Regions from separate parts of the Halalkalibacter sp. HAAS-P013 genome, predicted to be linked through region 2. Evidence: riboswitches for the same ligand, from Rfam matches in the RefSeq annotation. Region 2 holds a riboswitch; the other holds the start of a gene.
The links. A riboswitch is a leader RNA that binds a small molecule or an ion and turns the genes downstream of it on or off. The one in region 2 is predicted to bind S-adenosylmethionine.
Positions count from the first base shown of each region.

Region 1: another riboswitch for S-adenosylmethionine. It lies ahead of AC1FXP_RS00985 (peptide-methionine (S)-S-oxide reductase); the one in region 2 lies ahead of AC1FXP_RS02720 (methionine biosynthesis PLP-dependent protein).

Region 1 is NZ_JBWQTU010000001.1:175,829-184,031, reverse strand. Features, by position in the region: gene AC1FXP_RS01005 (cystathionine gamma-synthase family protein) at 1-578, shown strand, start outside; gene AC1FXP_RS01000 (hypothetical protein) at 1,011-1,295, opposite strand; gene AC1FXP_RS00995 (S66 peptidase family protein) at 1,451-2,374, opposite strand; partial or broken gene AC1FXP_RS00990 (hypothetical protein) at 2,419-2,682, opposite strand; gene AC1FXP_RS00985 (peptide-methionine (S)-S-oxide reductase) at 2,734-3,150, opposite strand; SAM riboswitch class I at 3,202-3,316, opposite strand; gene AC1FXP_RS00980 (M3 family oligoendopeptidase) at 3,818-5,509, opposite strand; gene gndA (NADP-dependent phosphogluconate dehydrogenase) at 5,628-7,037, opposite strand; gene AC1FXP_RS00970 (ribonuclease H-like YkuK family protein) at 7,358-7,852, shown strand; gene AC1FXP_RS00965 (PhzF family phenazine biosynthesis protein) at 7,862-8,203, opposite strand, start outside.
Region 2 is NZ_JBWQTU010000001.1:513,242-521,444, reverse strand. Features, by position in the region: gene AC1FXP_RS02745 (Glu/Leu/Phe/Val family dehydrogenase) at 115-1,377, shown strand; gene AC1FXP_RS02740 (YpdA family putative bacillithiol disulfide reductase) at 1,490-2,458, shown strand; gene AC1FXP_RS02735 (asparaginase) at 2,683-3,651, opposite strand; gene prsW (glutamic-type intramembrane protease PrsW) at 3,756-4,403, shown strand; gene AC1FXP_RS02725 (hypothetical protein) at 4,438-4,599, shown strand; SAM riboswitch class I at 4,734-4,837, shown strand; gene AC1FXP_RS02720 (methionine biosynthesis PLP-dependent protein) at 4,934-6,052, shown strand; gene AC1FXP_RS02715 (bifunctional homocysteine S-methyltransferase/methylenetetrahydrofolate reductase) at 6,049-7,887, shown strand; gene metH (methionine synthase) at 7,923-8,203, shown strand, end outside.

The DNA.
Region 1 (8,203 bases), 340 kb from region 2:
CACTAGGAGGTGTCGTTTGTAGTAATGATGAGAAACTCAAAGAAAGAATTTTTCATTATCGTGAAATTAACGGTGCTAGCCTTGATCCTATGGCCGCTTATTTGCTATTACGCGGGATGAAAACGCTCCATTTAAGAATCAATCAGCAATGTCAGAGTGCCGAGAAAATTGCTCGCTTTTTACAGAAGCACGAGAAAGTAGATGCAGTATTTTATCCTGGATTAGAAACCCATCCTAACCATGAAATTGCAAAAAAGCAAATGCGTGGCTTCGGTGGTATGTTAAGCTTTGCTGTTAAAGGTGAATTGGAGTCGGTTCGCGAATTTTTACCTAAATTGAAATTTGCAAATAGAGCAGCTAACCTTGGGGCAGTTGAAACAACTGTAGGTCCAGCTCGTACAACGAGTCATATAGAAAACACACCAGAAGAGCGCGCTGCATTAGGAATTCCAGAGGGGCTTGTTCGCTACTCGGTAGGGATTGAGGATGTTGATGATTTGATTGATGACCTAAAGTCTGCATTAAGCTCAATTAAAATAACAAATAAAATAGCAGAAATCAAAAAAGGGGGGTACTGACGAAATCCTGTACCGTTAGTTAAAAGCGCTCCTGCTGCAGGAGCGTTACCCTTTATAGTTATGACTGAAAAATAATTGCTGCTAATTTCACCATTTTTCCATAAAGCCTCCTTCCTATCAAATTCACCTCAATAATTAAATTTTTAACCTGAACTGTTGTCGAATAAAAAATACTTACCCCTGTAATATCTAAACTAGACACCCGATCAATTTGCAATAAACTAGGGTTAAAAGGAAATCGCAATTTAACTGTCCTATCAGTACAATAACTACAATAATAAAAAGCGCTAACCCTTTATTGGATTAACGCAGTCTCTAACTCAATAAAAGGACTTTTAAGCCTGATAATTTACCGAGACTAAGTTTAATATTTTCTAATGTATAAGTTACAAGAGTTAAAATTAGGAGTGGATTACCATCTACTCCCCCATTCTACTTGAAAATTTCTTTATGCTCTTCTTTTATAGTATTTAGTGTGTCATTAATGGATTGGCGATCAACATCTAGCCGATAACTACAAACTCTCTGTAATAGATCTGCTTTACCGTAGCCATGAAAAATGTATATGATTTCTTCCGTTCCCTGATTTCTTTCTTCCACTCTGTTCTCCTTAAGCAAAGCCTCAATGTTTTCAAATTTCTCATAGACAACATAGTAATTCACTTTTGTTTCATCGACAAAATACTGTTTTGACTCAATTAAATTATGAATTTCCATTCATAATCCACCTCTCTATTATTAGGAGTATACTACAATAAAAAATTACCATAGAGAGTAACTTGAGTATAGTTTACATAAATAAATTGATTATTTTTTATTTAAAATCATATTGTTCATTTTTTTCACATAATAAAAAACTGAGTAATTCAAACTTAAACAGAAACAGTTGGTTCAAGTACAGTTAATGTATTATCTATTGTATTGAGGTTTACAGATGCACCTATTGGAATAGCAGCTTTATAAATTCCATGTCCTGTAGCAAGGTTGACCATCAGAGGTTTTCCTAAGGGGACTAACCAATCTCTGATTAAATCTATATATGTCGTGCCATAAGACACAGGACAATTGGTGCATTCCCCCATAATAATACCAATACAATCTTGGAATTTTCCTGACATCGATAGCTGAGTAAAGTAGCGATAAATCATTGTCGTAGGAGAATTGATTTCTTCTAAGAAAAGTATTTTACCTTTTGTATCAAATTCATATGGTGTACCCAGTGTATTAATGAGCGAAGTCATATTTCCACCTACTATGGGACCCGTTACATTACCTTGAACTAAACTCATCAGTGGCATATTGGGTGGATTTTGAATAGATCTAGGAGAAAGTAATGTAGAATTAGCTTGAAAGAATTGATTATAATTATAAGATGGAGTATCTGCTCTAAAATCAACAAGCATTAAGCTATGAAAGGTAATTAAATTACTAAATTGATTCAAAATATTAAGTAGTACTGTAATGTCACTATAACCGGAAATTATTTTAGGGTTATCTCTTATTACAGCGTAGTCTAGATATGGAAGAATGGTCTGAACCCCAGTCCCTCCACGTGTTGTGAGTATCATTTTGACACCTGGATCTGTAAACATGTTCATCACATCTTCAGCTCTTTGTTCTGCCGTTGTAGCGACGATGCCCTCAAATGAATAAACGTTCCTGCCAAAAGCAATATTAAAACCCATATCCCTAATTGTTTGAACTCTAGTATTTATGATATTAGCATCAAGAGGGCTGCCAGCTGTAACCAATCCAATCGTATCTCCTCTTTGTAACAATGGTGGTCTTATAGCCATTTTACTCCTCCCTTGTCTTCACTTTTCTGAAACGGCTAGAGTTATTAATGTGCGTATATATAAATGTATGAAAACATATTTATTTTATAAACATTTTTTTCTAATGGACCCATAAGATAACTTATGAACAGTGTATCACTAGATAGGATGACTTGCATGCGATCATATACATCACGTGTTACATCATTAGGCTGTGCAGTAAACGATCCGTTCTTCCCCTTTTGTCCACTGCTCATACAAACCGCCATCTCAAATACTTTTTTATTTTCCATGATAAAACAATAAGGCTGCTTTTGATCAGCCGTCTTTTTCCATTCAAAAAGTTACTTCATTAGCATCGCATCCAAATATGAGGTTTATTATGATATTAGCTTTATCTCCTCCGGGGTATTAATATGTTCAAACACCGGAATAATTTCTGTGATTATTTCATCTTTAAATACTTGTTTTAGCTGGCTTTTCTTTTGTTTGGCTATTTTTAATTGATTAAAATTATTAAAGAAAATAAAGGACTGATTCTTAAATTGCTGACCTTGTTTAATTGTTGGGTTATGCAAATCAAAAAACAAATCTAATAATTCATTATAGGATACTTTCCAAGGGTCAAACCATATTTCTACTATATCTACATTTGTTCCTTTTAATTGTCTAATTTGAACATACTCAATACCACGAAAATCTGTAATAAAAGCCTGTTGACTGAAAAATTCACTTGCACCAAACACTGCTCTTTCCATTAATGATCGCTCCTTTTGAGCGATAAGCCTTCTTTCCATTAAAAAAACCTCTCTTTTTTGAAAGAGAGGTTAGTATTAATAAATACATTTCTCTCATCTTTCAAAGGTTACACCTTTGCAGGAATTAGCACCGTTCAAGTTAATATTTAAACTTGATGGTTGCCGGGTTTCATAGGGCCTGTCCCTCTACCACTCTGGATAAGAAGTTTATCGCTATTTATTTTTTATGTTTATTAGTGTTACTTTTAATAATATCAATCTCTAATTCAAAATTCAACTAATACTTTTAAATATATTAAAAAACTTTCATCCTCTTATTAAGAAATGCTCCTAAGTAGGGATCTCAATACCCCTTCGTTGTTATTATTTTTCAATAAATTTATCAACCATCGCTTTATCATTGCCTATAAAATAAGTTGTAAACGTAGTTAATTAATATCGTCGTAATTTGGTCTTCAAAGGGATAAGGTAGGTTCGGCTCCTTTTACTCTTGCTCCTAATATAATGACATAATCAATGCCTCGCTCAAGTTTGAAATGACTGTAATGTATGATTTGAACATGTAAAAAACATACATAAATAAATAAAATAAAACTGGAAATCAGTATTATGATTAGGCTCTTTTTCCCCCATATCCCTATTCCCTTTCTATAAGGTCTCAACAAACAAAAAGAGTTGCCATACTGAACTGACAACTCTTTTTGTTTTACTGTAACTGTTCTAATTCTTGTTCTAAAAATACCATTAATTCTTGAATCATCGAATCTGAGAAATCAAAGCGAATTCCTGCCGCCTCATATACTTCAGGTAAAGATTTCGATGAACCGAGAGCCAATGCTTTTTTATAATTTTCAAGTGCTTGTTCTGGATTTTCCCGGTATTGTTTGTACATTTGGACTGCTCCTAGTTGGGCAATCACATATTCTATATAATAAAATGGCACCTCAAAAATATGAAGAACACGCAACCAAGCTGTTTGTTGCCATTTCTCATAACCATTCCAATTTACCACATTCGAGTCTATATTTAGCATCAGTTCTTTGTACTTTCTATCGCGTTCATCAGATGTATGATCTGGATTTTCATACATCCAATGCTGGAACTGATCAATGATCATCCCAAGAGGAAGAAAATCGATTATTCCTTTTAACTGCTCTTTCTTTGCACGTATAAGATCTGCCTCATCTTTATAAAAGAGATTCCACTGGTCCATAGTCAAAAGTTCCATTGACATACTTGCTAATTCTGCTGATTCCATTGGTGTCTCACGATAGTCTCCAATTGGTTGCTTTCTCATTAAGTCATTATGAATACAATGCCCCATTTCGTGAAGCAAAGTAATCATATCATCTTGTGTCTTGGATGCATTCATAAAAATAAACGAAAGCTGTGATACAGGGAGATTAGAACAAAAACCGCCAGGCGCTTTGCCTTTTCGACTATTTAAATCAAGCATCCCACGTTCATCCATCGTTGTTAGAAGCTCAGCAAACCGTGGATCAAGGTTTCCAAGGATAACCTTCGACTTTTCAATAAGCTCCTCAGTTGTTGTAAAAGGTTGTAATGGCTTTTGCTCTTGTGGAACACCTTGTCTATCCCATGGTCTATACGTGTCAACACCTAGTTCAGTCTTATGCTGTTTCTGTAATTTTTCTTTGAGCGGTTTGACATACTTACGAATTGATACTGCTAAGTTTTTACAGTCCTGTGGCGTATAATCAAAGCGCTCATATTTTTTAAACATATAATCCCTGTAATTCGTTAACCCTGTGTTTTGAGCTTTTTGATGACGTAACACAATAAGCTCATTCATAATTTGTTGCAGCTCTGCTTCCTTGGAGAGGATGGCTTCAGAAATTAAAGTAAGAGCTTGTTGTCTCGTATTACGATCAGGGTCTTGTATGTATGGAGAAAGTTCACTTAATGTCAGTTCTTCATTACCCCATTGAACGGTTAATCCTCCTGTATGTTCAAAATAATTCGTTGCAAGCGCATCTTCTTTTACTTCTAAGTCAATATTTTCTAATCTGAAAATTTCTTTTGCATTTTGTTTTCTTTTAATCAACTGTTCATACAAAATAGGGTCTAATTGGCCGTTTGCCTTAGAAGATAAAAATGCCTCATCAAATAAAGAATTATATTTCTTAAAAAGGGGGTCAATGACACTTTGGTCATGCTCAAAAATCTCTTTTGCCTTTTTAGAGTCACTTTGACATTGAAAGTCGATGTAATGCCCAGACATTGCTTCCTCAATGGCATCAAATAGCTCTGACTGTTTTTTAAGCCATGATTCTAATTCCTCTACATTGTCCGTAGATTCCTGTAACAACGCATCAAACATCTCCGCTATTTTCTTAGGTTCATTAAAGTTCAGTTTCTCTACATAAAATGTTGACATGAATCGTCCTCCTTTTCAGGTAAGCTCATCGTACCAGAATACAATGTAATAATAAATACAAAATTATCCAAACAAAAAAGGCAGCCTCGACTAAGTCGAAGCCACCTTACACAATTTATTATTTTTCCATCCAGTTTGTGTGGAATGTTCCTTCTTTATCAACACGTTGATACGTATGAGCACCAAAGTAATCTCTTTGCGCTTGTAGAAGGTTAGCCGGAAGTGTTTCTGTACGATAGCTGTCAAAGTATGCTAACGCACTTGCAAGACCTGGAACAGGAATTCCAAGCTTAACAGCTGTAGCCACTACGTCACGAGCAGCTTCTTGGTAGCCTTCTACGATTTCTTTGAAGTAAGGATCTAGTAATAGGTTCGTTAAATTTGTGTCACGATCGTAAGCTTCTTTAATGTTTTGAAGGAAACGAGCTCGGATGATACATCCACCTCTAAAGATCATAGAGATATTTCCTAAGTTTAAGTTCCAATCATACTCTTCAGAAGCTACTTTCATTTGAGCAAACCCTTGAGCATAAGAACAAATTTTGCTTAAGTACAATGCTTTACGGATTTTTTCAACAAATTCTTTTTTATCGCCTTCAAACGTAGTGTTCGGTCCGCTTAGAATTTTGCTTGCTTTCACACGCTCTTCTTTCATCGCTGAAATAAAACGAGAGAAAACAGATTCTGTAATGATCGATAAAGGTACACCTAAATCAAGCGCACTTTGGCTTGTCCATTTTCCAGTCCCTTTTTGGCCAGCTGTATCTAAAATAACATCAACCATAGGCTTTCCAGTTTCATCGTCCACCTTAGTGAAGATGTCTTTTGTGATCTCAATTAGGTAACTATCAAGTTCGCCTTCATTCCACTCTTTAAATGTTTCATGTAATTCCTGTGCACTTAGTCCAAGAACATCTTTCATAAGGTGGTAAGACTCACAAATTAACTGCATATCACCATATTCAATTCCGTTATGAACCATTTTTACATAGTGCCCAGCACCATCTGGACCGATGTATGTGCAACAAGCATCTCCGCCAACTTTTGCAGAAATATCCTTGAAGATAGGCTCTACAAGATCATATGCTTCTTTTTGCCCACCTGGCATAATAGAAGGCCCTTTAAGCGCTCCTTCTTCACCACCAGATACCCCTGTTCCAATGAAATGAACGCCTGACTCAGCAAGCTCTTTGTTTCTACGACGAGTATCTTCAAAGAACGTGTTTCCACCATCAATTAAAATGTCGCCTTTTTCTAAGTGTGGCAAAAGCTGCTCAATTGTTGCATCTGTAGCAAAGCCAGCTTGTACCATTAATAAAATTTTTCTTGGTGTTTCTAGTGAAGCAACAAATTCTTCAATACTATATGTACCAACGACATTCTTACCTTCTGCTTCTTTCAACATAGTCTCCGTTTTTTCAGAAGATCTGTTAAATACAGAAACACTATACCCTCTGCTTTCAATGTTAAGCGCTAGGTTACGACCCATTACTGCAAGTCCAATGACTCCAACTTGTTGTTTGCTCATTTCTACCACTCCTAATATTTTCTGTCTTTAGTGTGCTCGAACTATTCCCATAACATTACATGTTATTTTCTCACAACAAATATTGTTTTGGGAAAAGTTTTTTTTGAATTCTCTATCTATATTACTACCACTACACCTTATGCGCAAACATTTCTTATTGATTTAGTCGAATTTTAGGGATAGTAGCCTTAATTTTCTGATTTCACTAATAAATATAGCTTGCTTGCATATGATGGATATTATACCAAGTAAATGTAGGTGATCATTTGAAACGACAAGAAAGGTTACACTACAAATTTCAAAATTTGCAAGAAAAAAACATGTCGTTTGAACAAGTCTTTAAGCGAATTATTAAATTTATAAAATTAAATCCACGTGGCAATTATCGACTGATGGTTGGAACGGATTCACAAGTTCATGCACGATGCACGGTTTTTATAACTGGAATCGTGATTCAAAATACTGGGAAAGGTGCTTGGGCTTGCATCCGAAAAATCACGATACCTAAGCCAATGCGTCATTTGCATGAACGAATATCGTTAGAAACCACATTAACAGAAGAGATTGTCTCTATGTTTACAGATTCAAAAAAGAACAAAATGATTGATATTGTCTTACCATATGTATACCAAGGAGCTACATTTTCAATTGAAGGACACATCGATATCGGTTCAGGGAAACGCAATAAAACACGAGAATATGTAAAAGAAATGGTGGCCCGGTTGGAAACAATGGGTGTTGAACCTAAAATTAAACCAGATGCCTTTGTAGCCTCTAGTTATGCGAATAGATACACAAAAAAAGTAGGCAAATAATACTTTAGATTACTCTTCTCCCGCTACTAAAAAAGTACCAGCAATCGTAGGAACTGCCCTACCTCCAACTTTAATGGTTGGCTTGTCATCATCGATATGGATGATAATGTCAATCTTCCCTGGCCTTCCAACTGCATGCCCTTGAGCAATACAAAAGACATGATCTACTTTTGAATTTAAGATTCCTTCGAGTACTAAATAACCAGCTAATGCCCCATTTGCTGAACCTGTAACAGGATCTTCATGAATTCCTACAGCAGGAGCAAAGTCACGTGTATATATCAAGCAATTTTCTTCTTGACTATCAAATGTAAATAGATGAGTCGTACAGATATTATGGATTTCGTTATG
Region 2 (8,203 bases):
AGTTTTTTTGAAATCTTTAAAGAAAAGTTATATTTAAGCTGGAAAAGTTAGGGCTGTTTCATTATAGTAAGAAGTGATAAAAAGCTTTAATCCCATTATTGAGGTGAAAAAGGAATGGCAGAAAATAAACAGCAAGCAGAACAATTAGACGTGCTTGCAGCGACACAAAGTGTCATTAAAAAGGCGTTGGACAAGCTTGGTTATCCAGAAGAAATGTATGAATTGATGAAAGAACCGATTCGTATGTTAACCGTTCGAATTCCTGTTAAAATGGATGACGGTTCGACTAAAATTTTCACTGGGTATAGAGCTCAGCATAATGATTCAGTTGGTCCAACAAAAGGTGGTGTCAGATTTCACCCAAGTGTAACAGAAAAAGAGGTGAAAGCTCTTTCTATTTGGATGAGTTTAAAAGCCGGCATCGTCGACCTTCCTTATGGTGGCGGGAAGGGAGGAATTATTTGTGACCCACGAGAAATGTCTTTCCGTGAACTTGAGCGTGTCAGTCGTGGGTATGTTCGTGCGATTAGTCAAATCGTAGGTCCTACAAAGGATATTCCTGCACCTGATGTTTTTACAAATTCTCAAATTATGGCTTGGATGCTCGATGAATATAGTCGCATTCGTGAATTTGATTCTCCTGGGTTTATAACAGGGAAGCCTCTTGTTCTTGGAGGTTCCCATGGCAGGGAATCGGCAACGGCTAAAGGAGTGACAATTTGCATTCGTGAAGCGGCTAAGAAAAAAGGAATTGATTTAGACGGAGCTCGCGTTGTTATACAAGGTTTCGGAAATGCAGGGAGCTTCTTAGCGAAGTTTATGCATGATGCAGGTGCATTAGTTGTTGGAATCTCGGATGCTTATGGTGGTCTATATGATCCTGACGGCTTAGATATTGATTACCTATTAGATCGTCGTGATAGTTTTGGTACGGTTACAAAGCTTTTTAGAGATACGATCTCCAATCAAGAATTGCTTGAATTAGATTGTGATATATTGGTGCCAGCGGCAATCGAAAATCAAATAACGGAAGCAAATGCGGACCGAATTAAAGCATCGATTGTCGTAGAAGCTGCCAATGGACCGACAACAATGGAAGCAACACGTATTTTAACCGAGCGTGATGTTCTTCTCGTGCCAGATGTTCTAGCAAGCGCCGGTGGAGTAACGGTTTCGTATTTTGAATGGGTGCAAAATAATCAAGGATACTATTGGACGGAAGATGAAGTAGAAGGAAAGCTGGAAGCTGTTATGGTTGGTTCCTTTGATAATATATATAGCTTAGCTAGAATTCGGAAAGTAGATATGCGTCTAGCGGCTTACATGATCGGAGTACGGAAGATGGCTGAAGCATCAAGGTTCCGTGGCTGGGTGTAATTAAATAAAGGATAAAAGGGAGACTCGGAAAGATCAAATGTGCCTACATATTAGAAATTTGGGACAATTTTGTGAGTTTCCCTATTTGATTTATGAAGAGAAGGTGAACATTATGATAAGGGAAGAGGTCGTTATAGTAGGTGGTGGGCCTTGTGGGCTTGCAGCAGCTATTGCTTGTATGGAGCAAGGACTCAGGCCACTTGTGATTGAGAAGGATAATGTCGTTAGTGCCATTCATCGTTATCCAACTCACCAAACATTTTTTAGTACGAGTGAAAAGTTGGAAATAGGTGGTGTGCCATTTGTAATTGAAGAACGAAAACCTAGACGAAACCAAGCACTTGTCTATTACAGAGAGGTGGTTAAGAGAAAAAATATACGGGTTAGAGCATATGAACAAGTTGAAACTGTTCAAAAGCAAAAAGAAGGTCATTTTTACATAAGAACATCAAAGGAAGAATACGTAGCCGATCACGTAATTATTGCTACAGGTTATTATGATTCTCCAAATATGATGAACATACCAGGGGAAGATCAGAGCCACGTATTTCATTATTTCAAGGAAGCTCATCCTTATTTTGATATGGACGTTGTTATAATCGGAGGTAAGAATTCAGCTGTAGATGCAGCATTGGAGCTAGAAAAGGCAGGGGCTCGAGTAACGAATTTGTACCGCGGCAGTGAATATTCTACTAGTGTTAAGCCTTGGATCCTGCCAGAATTTGACTCTCTTGTTCGTCATGAAAAAATAAACATGGTGTTTAATGCAGAGGTCGTAGAAATTACATATAATGAAGTTGTCTACCAAGTAGGAGAAAAGATAGAAAGGGTGCCTGCCCAATTTGTCTTTGCGATGACTGGTTATCATCCAGACCATTCTTTTTTAAGAGAAATGGGGGTTCTTGTTGACCCGGCGAGTGGACGACCATATTTTGATCCTGATTCAATGGAAACAAATGTAGAAGGATTATATATTGCAGGTGTCATCGCGGCTGGAAATAATGCGAATGAAATCTTCATTGAAAATGGACGTTTTCACGGGGGACAGATCGCTAACTCTATTCAAAGTAAGAAAAAATAAAAAATAGGCAGTCACAAAGGTGAGTTCTTTGACCTTTTGTGACTGCCTCGAAGCAATGAGCCAAGCCGTCGTAATCCTTTGAAGACTGTTATGAGTGGATTTCTTATAACAGGAGCGCGACGAGCATGCCATTGCTAATTTTTCAGAAGGTCTTTATCTGACCTTTTGAGACCTTGTATCGTATGATTTAAGAAGTCATTAATTTATAAAATGGGTGCTATGGGTTATTTATAAAAAAGTTCCTGAATCGTTGAGTGATCCGTCGATTGTTCTAAAACAGCCATGAGCTTCAGTCTTGCCTTTTGGCCATTTAAACCATTTGTAAAAATGATGCCGATTTCTTTTAACGAACGACCGCCGCCCTCGTACGCATAAGTATCTTGGACGACGCCGTTGAAACAACGCGATACCAGTACTACCGGAATGTTACGGGTGATCAATGACTTTAGTGCAGGCATAATGGTTGGAGGGACATTCCCTTGACCGAATGCTTCAATAACTAACCCGTCAATGTGAGTGGTAGCGACGGCTTCGATGATTGTTTCGTCCATGCCAGCATAGGTCTTTAACAAAGCTACTTTTTTCGTCATTTGTGTTACAGGATGGCAATCACGTTTCGTTAATGTATGGTGAAAAAACACCCCGCGTTTTGTAACAATTCCAATTGGGCCGTATTGAGGGCTTTGAAATGTCGCAATATTACTTGAATGAGTTTTCGTTACATTTTTTGCTGTGTGAATTTCGTCATTTAAGACAACGAGAACTCCTTTTCCTCGTGCCTCGTCACTTGCTGCTACTCTTACTGATGCAATTAGATTATGTGGACCATCTGCACCAAGCTCATTACTAGAACGCATCGCTCCTGTAATAATCACCGGAGTATCCCAATCAAGAATAAGGTCTAGTAAATACGCTGTTTCTTCAAGGGTGTCCGTCCCGTGAGTGACAACAATGCCATCTAATTGATCGTCTTTTACTCGCTCTTTTAACCTTTTTGCTAAATCAACCATTAAACTAGGAGTCATGTGAGGAGAAGGTAAATTTAAGTAATCATCCACAATCACAGAGGCAATGGTTGATAGCGATTCGATAGTGGAATATAATGGGTTTATTAAGTTTGGTTGGACTGCTCCATGTTCATTTTCTTGCATGGCGATGGTGCCACCAGTATGTAAAACAAGAATTTTCTTCAAAAAGGTCACCCCAATTTCACAATGTTTTGCATAATTATATTATATTACCATATAAGCTTTGGTTTGAGTAATAAATCGTAACGCAAGGAGAAAGGATTGGCGAATTGTTTGCACTTATTACAGCAGCAATAGCTCCAGGAATGGCATTATTATCATATTTTTATTTGCGAAATCATTATAGTTCGAATACGGTTTCGCTTGTTTTTCGAACGTTTTTAATTGGAGTGTTACTTGTATTTCCTGTTATGGTTTTACAGTATGCATTCACGACGGAAGGGTATTTTACACATCCGTTTACAAGAGCCTTCTTTTTGTATGGGTTCGTGGAAGAATTCTTTAAATGGTTTCTACTTTGGGTTTTTGTGTATCAACATGCGACCTTTGCGAGACGCTATGATGGAATCGTCTACGGCGCCTCTCTTTCACTAGGATTTGCAACATTAGAAAATGTTTTTTATTTAATAGCTAATGGCTTAGAAACAGCTTTTGGCCGAGCTTTATTGCCTGTATCTAGTCACGCTTTGTACGGTGTCATCATGGGATATTATCTTGGAAGAGCTAAAGTAGAAGAAGATAAAAGGGGGAAACATTTGACGTTGTCGTTAAGTTTGCCTATTATTTTACACGGCGTCTATGATTTTATTTTGCTTTTTTTCGGAATGTATTTCTTAGTTGCGATAATTCCATTTATGTTTTTTCTATGGTGGGTAGCGTTAAAAAAGGTGAAGCGAGCTCATCAATTAGATGTATAGGTTTGTAGAATTTAATAAGTAAAGGGTGATCAATATGGCTGAAGGACGTTATCGTGTTGTGATTCGTTGTCCAGTTTGTAGTGAAAAATATATTCTACGTGGGAGTAGAAATGAAAAAGGTGAATATGAAACAGGCTTCAAGCGTTGTGTCTGCGGAAATGAAGAAAACTTAAATATTGATGCTTCCTTAGAATAAAAAATTAAATATGTATTGATCGTTGCTGTTGCGCTTTTTTCTAATGATTTAATCTACTTGCAGGAAAAATTTTTCTTGCAAAAGTTCGAAATTTGTTGTAATTTTGATTAAATGAAAAATATGAATAATTGATTTTCTTATCAAGAGAGACGGAGGGACTGGCCCAAAGATGTCTCAGCAACCAGCCGATTTCGGTCAGGTGCTAAATCCATCAAGTTGACGGCTTGAAAGATAAGGAGAGGCGATTGATAACACAACCACCTTCTTCTTATTTTAAATAGAAGGTGGTTTTTAATATTTATTAATGAATGATATAAATGTGGAGGTCTTATAAATGAACCGTGAGAAACTTGAGACAATCTTAGTACAAATTGGAAATCGTTCAGATAATCCAACAGGGACCATTAATACACCTGTGTATTTTTCAACTGCATATAGGCACACGGGAATTGGGGAGTCGACAGGGTATGATTACGCAAGAACAGGTAATCCAACTAGAGAGGTCGTAGAAAAAGCGATAGCGGAGTTGGAAGAGGGGGAACGAGGTTTTGCTTGCAGCTCGGGGATGGCAGCCATTCAAACGGTTCTTTCTCTTTTTGAACAAGGAGATGAAATTTTAGCATCACAAGATCTGTACGGAGGAACCTATCGTTTATTTGAACAAGGATGGAATCGTTGGGGTTTAACTTTTTCTTTTGCAGACCCTCGTAACCTTGAACAGTTTGAAAACTGTATTACTGATAATACAAAGGCATTATTTATCGAAACGCCTACGAACCCATTAATGCAAGAAGCGTCGATTGTTGAACTAGCTAAAATAGCCAAAAAATACGGAATTTTATTAATTGTTGATAATACGTTTTATACCCCACTTTTGCAACAACCACTTGTGGACGGTGCAGATATCGTTATACATAGCGCTTCTAAATATTTAGGTGGCCACAACGATGTGATCGCTGGGCTCATTGCTGCAAAAGGAGAAGAGCTTTGTGAACGTATTGGTTATTACCATAACGGGATCGGAGCAATCTTATCAGCTTTCGATTCATATCAGTTAATTAGAGGGATGAAGACTCTGGCCCTTCGAATGGATAAACATCAAGAAAATGCGAAAGCAATCGTAAAATATTTAGAGGCGCAAGAAGGTGTAATAGACGTCCTATATCCTGGAAAAGGTGGAATGATTTCTTTTCGGATATTAAAAGAAGAGTGGGTCAACCCATTTTTACAGCAGTTGAAACTCGTCTCTTTTGCAGAAAGTTTAGGTGGGGTTGAGAGTTTGATGACGTACCCTGCTACGCAAACACATATGGACATTCCTGAAGATATTCGTATAGCAAATGGTGTTTGCAATCGCTTGTTGCGTTTTTCTGTTGGGATTGAGCGGGCAGAGGATTTAATTGCTGATCTTGATCAAGCATTCCGTCAAGTGAAAGAGAGGGAGAATGAATGAGCTTTTTAGAACAACTAGCATCAAAAGTCTTAATCGGAGATGGAGCAATGGGAACGTTGCTATATGAGCAAGGAGTCGACCAATGCTTTGAAGAAGTAAATGTAAAAAATCCAGATATCATACTAAATGCTCATAAGAAATACGCCTTGGCTGGAGCTGATGTGATTCAATCTAATACGTATGCTGCGAACAAACTGAAGCTAGAAAAATATGGGCTAGAGAAAGAGGTTCGCTCCATCAATCGCTCAGGCGTACGTTTAGCAAAAGAAGCTTCTGGTGAGAATACGTTTGTACTAGGAACTGTTGGAGGGATTAGACGGTTTCAATTAGAAGAATGGAGCCTTGACGAGATAGAGGAAGCCTTCAAAGAGCAAATGAATGAGCTATTAACGGAAGGCGTTGACGGCCTTTTGTTAGAGACGTTTTACGATTTGGAAGAAGCTACGATGGCTGCAAACCTTGCGCGAAAATTAACAGGTTTGCCTTTAGTTGTAAATTTGTCACTCGGAGAAATAGGTGTGATGAATGGTGGGATTGCCGTTTCTGATGCGTTTGAACAACTGACAGCTATAGGAGCTGATGTGGTTGGATTAAATTGTCGGACAGGTCCGTTTCATATGCTTCGTTCATTTGAAACGATTGCGTTACCGAAAAAGGGGTTTTTATCTGCGTACCCAAATGCAAGCTTACCTGATTATCGTGATGGGCGTGTGTTCTACCAATCGAATGCAGATTATTTTCAAGATATGGGAGAGAAGTTTATTAAGCAGGGGGTTCGTTTATTGGGAGGTTGTTGTGGTACGACGCCTGAGCATATTGAAGCATTTGCAAAGGTGAGAGAAACTACAGAACCGATCACTAGTAAAACGGTCCGGCCATTAGTTGGATTCATGCGGGAATCCATTGAAATTCCGCGAAAAGAAAAGCCGCTTCCAGAAATTGTGAAGGAACGAAAGTCTGTAATTGTTGAGTTAGATCCACCTAAAAAATTAAGTACAAAGCGGTTTATGGAAGGCGCAAAAGCACTTAAGGAAGTGGGAGTAGATGCTGTTACAATGGCTGATAATTCGCTTGCCTCCCCGAGAGTCGATAATTTAGCTCTTGGTGCAATGATTAAAGAACAGATAGGTGCAAGGCCGCTTGTCCATGTTACTTGCCGTGATAGAAACTTAATTGGGCTACAGTCTCATTTAATGGGATTAAGTGCATTAGGCATTGATGATGTATTGGCGATTACAGGCGATCCGACGAAAATTGGTGATTTTCCTGGAGCAACATCCGTTTATGATGTAAGTTCTTTTCAACTAATTTCATTTTTGAAGCAGCTAAATGAAGGAATTTCTTTTTCAGGAAAAGAATTAGGGCAGAAAGCGAATTTCTCTGTCGGAGCAGCGTTTAATCCGAATGTGAGACATTTAGATAAAGCTGTAAAGCGAATGGAAAAAAAGATTGAGAGTGGCGCAGATTACTTCATGACCCAACCAATTTACAGCATAGATCAAATGGAATCATTAGCGAATGAGACGAAACATATAAAAGAGCCTATCTATATCGGGATTATGCCATTAACAGGTACGAGAAATGCTGAATTTCTTCATAATGAGGTGCCAGGTATTAAATTAACAGATGATATTCGAGCTGCGATGGCTGCATGTGGAGAAGACAAAGAAGCCGCTGCAGCTGAAGGGATACAAATTGCGCGATCACTGATTGATGCAGCTTTGCAATATTTCAATGGAATATATTTAATTACACCGTTTATGCGTTATGAAATGACAGTCGAGTTAACAAAATATATAGAAGTACGGAAACCAATTATTCAAGGAAGTAAGTGAATTTAGGAGTATGCGGGAATAGAAAGGACGGACATATGGTTAAGTCTTTGTTTGAACAACAGCTAGAAAAGAAAATTCTAATCCTAGACGGTGCAATGGGGACGATGTTGCAACAAGCTGAACTAACAGCAGAGGATTTTGGTGGGGAAGAATATGAAGGATGTAATGAATATTTAAATGAAACAGCTCCTCATGTTATTGAAAACATTCATCGAGCTTATTTAGAAGCAGGAGCTGACATCATTGAAACAAATACATTTGGCTCGACAGATATTGTTTTGGACGATTATGATCTTGGCTATAAAGCAGAAGAACT